Regions from separate parts of the Paenibacillus cineris genome, predicted to be linked through region 1. Evidence: riboswitches for the same ligand, from Rfam matches in the RefSeq annotation. Region 1 holds a riboswitch; the other holds the start of a gene.
The links. A riboswitch is a leader RNA that binds a small molecule or an ion and turns the genes downstream of it on or off. The one in region 1 is predicted to bind cyclic di-AMP.
Positions count from the first base shown of each region.

Region 2: another riboswitch for cyclic di-AMP. It lies ahead of KI379_RS13335 (APC family permease); the one in region 1 lies ahead of KI379_RS30610 (TrkH family potassium uptake protein).

Region 1 covers NZ_BORU01000005.1:291,340-295,872, reverse strand. The annotation lists gene KI379_RS30615 (potassium channel family protein) at 1-569, opposite strand, end outside; gene KI379_RS30610 (TrkH family potassium uptake protein) at 656-1,996, opposite strand; cyclic di-AMP (ydaO/yuaA leader) riboswitch at 2,064-2,208, opposite strand; gene KI379_RS30605 (CPBP family intramembrane glutamic endopeptidase) at 2,467-4,161, shown strand; gene uvrC (excinuclease ABC subunit UvrC) at 4,130-4,533, opposite strand, start outside.
Region 2 covers NZ_BORU01000001.1:2,860,098-2,864,630, forward strand. The annotation lists gene KI379_RS13320 (PrsW family glutamic-type intramembrane protease) at 1-803, shown strand, start outside; gene KI379_RS13325 (hypothetical protein) at 805-1,134, shown strand; gene KI379_RS13330 (phosphotransferase enzyme family protein) at 1,272-2,303, shown strand; cyclic di-AMP (ydaO/yuaA leader) riboswitch at 2,508-2,671, shown strand; gene KI379_RS13335 (APC family permease) at 2,807-4,533, shown strand, end outside.

The sequences.
Region 1 (4,533 bases):
GGCGCGACGATGACTCCCTCGGTACGATGGAGCGCAACAATGCTGCATCCGTACCGGGCTCTCGTATTGACTTCGCTCAGCGTCTTCCCGTTCAGGCATTGCGGTACGGTCATCTCCACGATGCTGTAATCTTTGGACAGCTCAATGTAATCCAGCAAATTCGGCGTCACGAGCTGGTGCGCCACCCGGATGCCCATGTCCCGCTCCGGAAAGATGACCCGGTCCACGCCCAGCTTGGACAAGGCTTTGCCGTGCAGCATGGAGATGGCCTTCGCCACTACGGTCTGAACGCCGAGTTCTTTCAGCAGGATTGCGGCCAGGATGCTCATCTGGATATCGTCCCCTATCGCCACGATTCCGCAGTCAAAATTGCGGATTCCCAGCGATTTGAGAACCTCCTCATCGGTTGCATCCGCCACCACGGCGTGGGTCAGATGCTCGCTCATATCATTGACCACTTCTTCATTGATGTCTACCCCAAGCACCTCATAACCCAGATCCATAAGCTCCATGGCCAAGCTTGAGCCGAACCTCCCTAAACCGATCACGACAAACTGCTGTGTTTTCATTTCTTTCCAGATGCTCCTTATCCTTTAATGTTGGTTCTATATATGGTTCTTATAACAATATTGAAACTTTGAATCACCCAAATTCCTTACCCGATAATGATCTTACCTTCGGGATGGCGGTACAGCTCCTTGCCCTTCTTCGGACCAAGCGCGTAGGCGAAGGTCAGCGGCCCAAGACGGCCGGCAAACATCGTCAGGCAGATCAGGATTTTCCCGATCAAGGACAAATGCGGCGTCAGCCCGAGCGATAATCCTACGGTGCCGAAAGCCGAAGTCGTCTCGTACAGGATCATCAAAAAGCTGCTGTCTTCTGTCGTGGACAGAATCATCGATACGCCGACGACCAGAAACAAGGCCAGAAAGGTAATGGTCAACGCTTTGAAAATCCTCTCCTGCGCCAAACGGTACCGGTACAGGACGATATCGTCGCGGCCGCGGATCATCGCGATCACCGCACCGACGAGGATGGTGAACGTCGTGGTCTTGATCCCGCCCCCGGTAGAGCCCGGCGACGCGCCGATAAACATCAGAATAATCGTGAAAAATTGCGATGCCTGGCGCATATCTGCCAAGTTCAGCGTATTCGCCCCTGCCGTCCGCGGCGTGACCGACTGGAACAGGGAGGCGAGAATTTTGCCGCCCCAATTCAGCGAACCGAGCGTCTTGGGATTCGTGAATTCAAAGATAAAGATGACGACCGCTCCGACCACAATCAGGGCACCGGTCATGGACAGCACCACTTTGGTATGGAGCGACAGTTTCCGGTGTACCTGGTAATCCACCAGATCGGACATGACGATAAAGCCGATGCCGCCGGATACGATCAGAAACATCACGACAAAATTGACGAGCGGATCGTATACAAATCCCGTCAGGCTGTTAAAATGGCCGAACAGGTCAAATCCCGCATTATTGAACATGGACACGCCATGAAATATTCCAAAATAGATCGCTTTTCCAAGAGGCATATCGAACGACCACCGGATGGCGAGCAGCAACGCTCCGCAGCCTTCGATACTCAACGAAAAAAATATCACTTTCCGAATCAGGCGGACGATGCCTTCCATCGTGTTCTGATTCATCGCTTCCTGCAGCAGGAGCCGGTCCCGGAGCGAAATCCGGCGCTTGAACACCAGAGCGATCAGCGTGGCCATCGTCATAAAACCGAGCCCGCCGATCTGGATCAGCAGCATGATGACGACTTGACCGAACGTGCTGAAATACAGCCCCGTATCTTTGACAACCAAACCGGTCACGCAGGTCGCCGAGGTTGCCGTAAACAAGGCATCCATAAAATTCAGCGGCTTACCCGTCGTGTTCGAAATCGGCAAGGTGAGCAGTATGGCTCCGATCAAAATGATGGCCGCAAAACCGAGCGTTAATACTTGCGGAGGGGCCAGCCGGAACCACTTCCATTTCCCAATCAATACATTCACCTCTTTAAAAAAGTCAAAAGAAAAAAAGCATCGGAAATCCAATGCCTTTCGGTTTGGCTCCTGCATGCACGACGCCTACGAGGTTAGCTGACGGATTCGGGCATGCACAGGTTGCCCTATTCGCGGACTAAACCGTCCCAACGAAATTCACCCCAAAAAATTGGTTCCCCCGTTTTCACTTGGAAATTCGGCGTTCTTATTCATTTGCATCAAAATTATAATCTTTATTGTAGGACTTCACAAAGGCCTTTTTCTGATGAATTGGATGGAAAACAGCCTGATTCGCAATGCAGGTGGACACGGCCTGCGGTTATCTTCTCTTTTCGATGGCTTTCCTTGATTTTCATCGTTTTTTCACCACTATTTTCAGGGTATACTGGTTTTGGGCGAATCTTCTATGTTATGTTTACCGTACTGTATTGGGGGGAATGGTATCTTTATCACATTCAAGGGGGGATTTCATGGACCGGTTAAACCAGCCGCTGGAAATCAGGGCCAATTATAAATGGCTGGGCATTTTGGGGGTCATCGGCCTTATTTTATTCTTTTTTGTACAAGTGTTTCCGCAGACGAGCTCGGAGACGCTAGAGGGGCAAACGACCAAGGTCATCAGCAAATCGGAGGCGGAAGCAGCCGCCAAAGCGTTTGCCTCGGACCGGTTGAATATTCAAACAGGCATTGCCGCCGAACCGCTCGTCACGTACCAGTCGGAATCGGACCTTTACGGTTATTTATCCAGAGAGAAGCTTCTTAACGAATATAACAAGAAATACGAACCGAAGTATCCTTATGACGTGTTCCGGGTCCGGCTGCCCGAGTCGAGCGATCAGGGATATGTCAATGTAGACGTACATATGAACACGGGCAAGGTGGTCGGGTTCTCTATCACGCCTCCATACTCCAAGTATGCTGCCGCGATGGCTGAATCGAACGAAACCATGCGCAAGCAGAAACTGAGAATTGTGGAAGGGAACATGACGCTGGAGGATAAAGAGGAAATCGCCTCGTCCTGGCTGCAGAAGCTGGGCTATAACACCGGCTCCCTGAAAGTATCGAGCGGCAAGGATGAGCCCGGATTGATCTATACCGACTTCTCCTCGCACATCGGGGAATCGCAGCTGGAATTCAAGTTTGCCTTTGAGGATGGGGAGCTTCACTCCTTCCTCCCTGGATTTTCGGTCCCATCCGCTCATACGGCTTATGTAGAGAAGCAGACCAAAAGCGCCACGATGCTGACTATGCTGGGATACGGACTGTTTACGATCGTGCTCGGCATTCTCGCCATCATTTACAGTGCACTGACGCGGCGGTACACCTCCTTTGCACGCGGGCTGTTTTTGTCCTTGTTTTATTTTGTTGTCTCATTGCTGACGACTTATAACATGCTGCCAGTGCTGGAAGCGGAAGGCTTCTCCCAGTTCGGGATCATCGCGGCCATGGTCGTTCAGGTGATCCTGAGCATAGCGATGACGGTGCTCCTGTATTTCTCCCTGGTCGGCGGGGACGGACTATGGCGCAAAGCCGGTTACAACGCCTGGGCCCGCGCCAAAGAGCCTGGATACGGGCGTTACGTGCTCCACAGCATGTTCACCGGGTATTTGTGGGCGTTTATCCTGATGGGGGCGCAGTCGGTGATCTATCTCGTCCTGGACCGGACGATCCACAGCTGGTCCACGACGGACGCCTCGCAGTCCCCGTATAACATGCTGTATCCGTGGATGCTGCCGATCATGGCCTGGATGGCCGGCATCTCCGAGGAAGCCGTGTACCGCCTGTTCGGCATACCGATGCTGAAGAAAATCGTAAGAAACACATTTGTCGCCTGCGTCATTCCGACGCTGATTTGGGCCTTCGGCCATACGCTGTACCCGATCTACCCGATATACACCCGGCCGATTGAGCTCCTGTTCATCGGTCTCCTGTTCAGCTTGATCTTCCTGCGTCACGGCTACATCGCGGTCATGTTCGCCCACGTCGTGTTCGACAGCATCCTGATGAGCTTCAGCTTGTTCAGCATGGGGGATCTGACGAACATTTTGGCGGGCGTGGTCACCTGCGTCATGCCGTTTATCGTCGCCTGGGTCATTTACCTGTTTTACGGCAAAAAGAAGGAGAAGCCGTATGCTACGACTCCTCCTCCTGAAGGGCTGCTATAATTTGTCCGGCGAGCTTGTCGCCGATCGAGAGAGGCCGGAAGTCTTCAATCCGGGCCTCTTTTATTTTTTTGAGCGAGCCAAAATGCTTCAGCAGCAGCTTGCGCCGCTTCTCGCCGATGCCCGGGATGGCGTCGAGCTTGGATGCCACCATCGACTTGCCGCGCTGCTCGCGGTGGAAGGTGATGGCGAACCGGTGCACCTCATCCTGGATGCGCTGAAGCAGGTAGAACTCCTGGCTGTCGCGCGGCAGCGAAATCGGCTCGGGCGGATCGCCCACCATCAGCTGCGCGGTCCGGTGCTTGACGTCCTTGACCAGACCGCACACCGGGATGAACAAGCCCAGCTCGTTCTGCAGCACGTCGATCGCAGCGG
Region 2 (4,533 bases), on a different contig from region 1:
CCTTCATGTTCGTCAGCTTCTGGCCGGCACTCGGTATTGCCTTAACGGCGGCGAGCATACCGGCGAGCGGCCACGAAATCGCTAAGGATATCCGCGATCCAAAAAGGCTGCTCACCCCCGAAAATGTGATCTCTACGCTGCTTGCGCTGGCACTGAGCCGTGTTCCGTTCGGCAGGCTGGCCGAACGCTTCGGAAAGAAGGGCGGCAGCAGGCTGAAGGATTGGCTGGAGAAGCTGCTTAAACGGCGAAAGGAGCCGAAGCCGGAACCTGACCTGCCCAAGAAGCCGCATAAGCCAGATGGAGAGGATCCACCGCCAAAGAAGGAAAAAGATCCCGAGGAGCAGCCGCCGAAGAACGATGCAGACGATTACGTACATTGGAGCAAAGCGAAGTACCGTGGGGTGGAGCTCCACGATGCCAAGAACGGAGCGCTTGGGGAGTTTGACGGCGTCGATCTGGAGAAGGGCATCTTCTATGAAGCCAAGTCGGCGCAAGGGCTCGACCGCATCCATCCAAAAACGGGTAAGCCGCAGCAGACGCCGCAGCAATTTACAGATAAGCAGTTGTACCAGAAAACGAAGGTGCGGATCAACAACCTGATGGAGAAGGCGGTTGGGACGCGAACAACGCCTGATGGAACGTCGGAGATCCCGACATTGGAGCAAATCAAAGGAATCCGGCATTTTGAGTTTCAGCTGGACGGGGACTCGCCGGCGTTACGGGCAGCCGCGGAGAACAGCTTGAACAAGCTGCGTCAAGAATTCCCGGATTATACATTCAACATTCGATTTGGGGTGAAATAACATGTCAATCAGCGCCATTATTGTGGACCCGGAAGACGAATTTGAACGGTCCTTTATGCTTCCGGTGGCGACGGAATCCTTTTTCCAGAAATATTGGGTGCCGGCGGTGGAAGAGCTGAACTTGCAGTGGGTCGCACTTTTCCAGGACGGTACGGACGTGGAGTCCGAGGACATCCCGTCTGTCTTGGGCGAAGTGTCCCAGCTTAAAGAATGGGCGCGAAGCCACATGCATGGGGACGACCTCGACCACATGTTACGCAGACTCGAGCTGCTGGAGACGGAACTGCCAAAGGCGTACAGGCGCGGCGGTGCGGTGGTCTACATCGGTTAACATTGCCTGTTAACATTGGTGAATGAATGAAAGATTGTTTTAATCTCCTAAGAGGTGAGTGCGATCAAGTCCGGGTTACACAGACACCGGGCTTGATTGCTTTTAACCGCACTACGTGATGTAAAGGGGAGAGCGAAGTGAGGCAGTCTTATCGAATGGACGAAGGGGCTTTTGTGCATCACTTGAACGAAGCTTACGGAATTGCTGCCCGGAGGCTCATTTTTATCCCCTATGGGGATTCGGCCTATTCTTACCGGGTGGAGGGAGAAAACGGGACGCGATACTATCTGAAACTGTTTGACCATGGCAATGACAGCCACCGCCAAGGTATCCTTCGGTGCAGGCGATATGTTCCGTTTATGTGGGAATTGCATCAGACCGGCCGATTTATGGAATTGCCTTGTCCATTCCGAACCTTAAGCGGTGCTTTTCTGCTTTCCCTTCCTGATTGCACAGCGGTGCTGTTTCAATTTATCGAAGGAGAGACCTTAGCTGAGGCTTACCCTTTTTCCAAGCATAACTTGGAGCGTGTTGGACGGCTGGCGGCGCGGATTCGGCAGTTGACTCCTTTCACTACCACATCCGGCCTTGCGAGTGAAACGTATGATGTCTCTTTTTACGAACATTTGTTCGAATTCCTGCAGCAGCTTGAGCATCTTCAGCCCGGCGCAAGTCCCGCTAGCCAGCTGCTGCGTGAGCTTGTTATCCCTCAGCAAACGCGCATAACCGATCTGCTGCACCAGATCACAGGGGTTCGTGAACGTCTCGTGCTTGACCCGGCCCCCAATGTGCTCTGCCACGGTGATCTGTGGGGAGGGAATCTGATGGAGACCGCGGACGGCCGGCTTGTCGTCCTGGACTGGGAAGCGGCCATACTTGCGCCAGCGGAGCTGGATATCGTGGGGTATATCGGGGACGGACTGGGTCATTTTCTCAAAGGGTATGAGCAGGAACTAGGTCAACAGATGGAGCTGAACCCGGATTTACTGCGTTATTATGCATACCGCCATCATTTGAGAAACCTGACCCATTGGTGCATGAATATTTTGCAGCGTGACCTGGAGCCAGACCAGGTGGATAACGACCTCGAAATGGTCCGGTATCACTGCTTGAACCGGTTGGATACCGTAGAGGCTTCGCTGAGGAATGCGGCGGATCGAAATATTTAGAAGCCGCTATGAATTGAATAGCGTAAACAAGCGATATGCACAGCTACAGCCAGAAATTAATAGATTGCCGCCAATGTAAGCGTTGACATGAAGTTCTTTTGAATTTTTTCATACGTATCTCAAACCGTTTGCTTCTTTACAGCAGGCATCCGGAAGGAGTAAGATTCAATTCGTAATCGTGAACTTGTGAACCTGAAACGTAGTACTCCTTGATCGCTGAATTCTGAAATCAGGAGCGGGGGAACCAAAGGGAGGAAGCTAAGCCTTCGTCCCAGGGGTGAATCACTTGATGTTCATTTATTGAGTGTAGGGATACTTTCGGTCCCGAATCCGTCAGCTAACCTCGTAAGCGTTATGAAAGAGGGATTTGTCGTGCGCGTAAAGCCACGGGAAGGTCCAGCTTTCCTGCGGCTTTTTTTGTTGTGCCCAAAAAGGGTTGAACACGTGTCTAACGGGTACATCATGAGCATTTCAACTCTAACACTGGCGGTGACAAACATTTTATGGCAGCATTGAAAAGACTTTTGATCGGACGGCCGCTGAAGTCTACCGAATTGGGAGAACAAAAACTGAATAAGAAAAAAGCTTTGGCCATTCTATCCTCCGATGCGCTTTCGTCCGTAGCGTATGGGCCGGAGCAAATTTTGCTGGTTCTGGTTACGGTCAGCACGGCGGCGTTCTGGTATTCGATACCGATCGGAATCGGGGTACTGATTTTGCTGGCTGCACTCATTTTATCCTACCGGCAGATCATCTTCGCTTATCCGCATGGCGGCGGCGCTTACGTCGTCTCCAAACAGAATCTGGGAATCTATCCCGGGCTGGTGGCCGGCGGATCGCTGCTGGTAGATTACATTCTGACTGTTGCGGTCAGCGTTTCGGCGGGCACGGACGCGCTGACTTCGGCGTTTCCGGCGCTGCATGAGCATACGGTGGGGATTGCCGTCACCTTCGTCATTCTCATCACGCTGCTGAATTTGCGGGGCGTCACCGAGTCCGCCTCCATCCTGGCTTATCCGGTGTATCTGTTCGCCTTAGCGCTGTTCATTTTGATCGGCGTCGGTATGTACAACATCGTGACCGGTCACGTTTCACCGCATTTGCATACACCGGTCGGGACGCCGGTGGCGGGAATCAGCCTGTTCCTGCTCTTAAAAGCTTTTGCCTCGGGCAGCTCCGCTCTGACCGGGGTCGAAGCGATCTCGAACGCCATCCCGAACTTCAAGGATCCGGCTCCGAACAATGCGGCCAAAACCTTGATGGCAATGGGGATTCTGCTGGCTGTACTCTTCTCGGGCATCGTATTTCTTGCTTATTATTTGGGTATATCCCCAAATCCCCAGGAGACGGTCGTATCCCAGATTGCCAATCAGACGTTCGGACGGAATTTTATGTACTTTTTCATCCAGGGCACGACGGCACTGATCTTGATCCTGGCGGCCAACACCGGATATTCGGCGTTTCCGCTGCTGGCGGTCAATTTAGCCAAAGACCGGTTTATTCCCCGGATGTTTACTGTCCGCGGTGACCGTTTGGGATATTCGAACGGAATCATCATCCTGGGGCTACTGTCCATCGTGCTGATCGTCGCTTTCCACGGACAGACGGAACATTTGATCCCACTGTACGCGGTAGGGGTATTTATCCCTTTCACGCTCTCGCAAACGGGAATGATCGTCAAATGGATCCGGGAAAAACCGCAGGGTTGGGTGACGAAGCTCGTCATCAATACGATCGGCGCGCTGATCAGCTTTACGGTGTCGGTGATGTTCTTTGCAACCAAGTTTACGCAGATCTGGCCGGTTCTGATCTTTTTGCCGCTGATCGTGTATCTGTTCCACCGGATCAAGAAGCATTATGAGGCGGTTGGCGAGCAGCTGCGGCTGTCGACGTGTGAGCCGGCGGTACCGATTGAAGGCAATGTGATCATTCTCCCCGTCTCGGGCATTACGCATGTCGTGGAGCATTCCCTGAATTATGCGAAGTCGCTGGCGGCGGATCAGATCATTGCGGTATATATTCCGTTTGAACGGGAAGAAGAGAACCGGTTTGAGGAAAAATGGCAAAAATGGCGGCCCGACGTGCGCCTTGTGACGCTGCATTCTCCGTACCGGAGCATCATTCATCCGCTTAGCAAATTTATCGATACGGTGCACCGGAAAGCGAGCGAATCCAACTACCAGGTCACGGTGATCATTCCGCAATTTATTCCAAAGCGGAGCTGGCACAA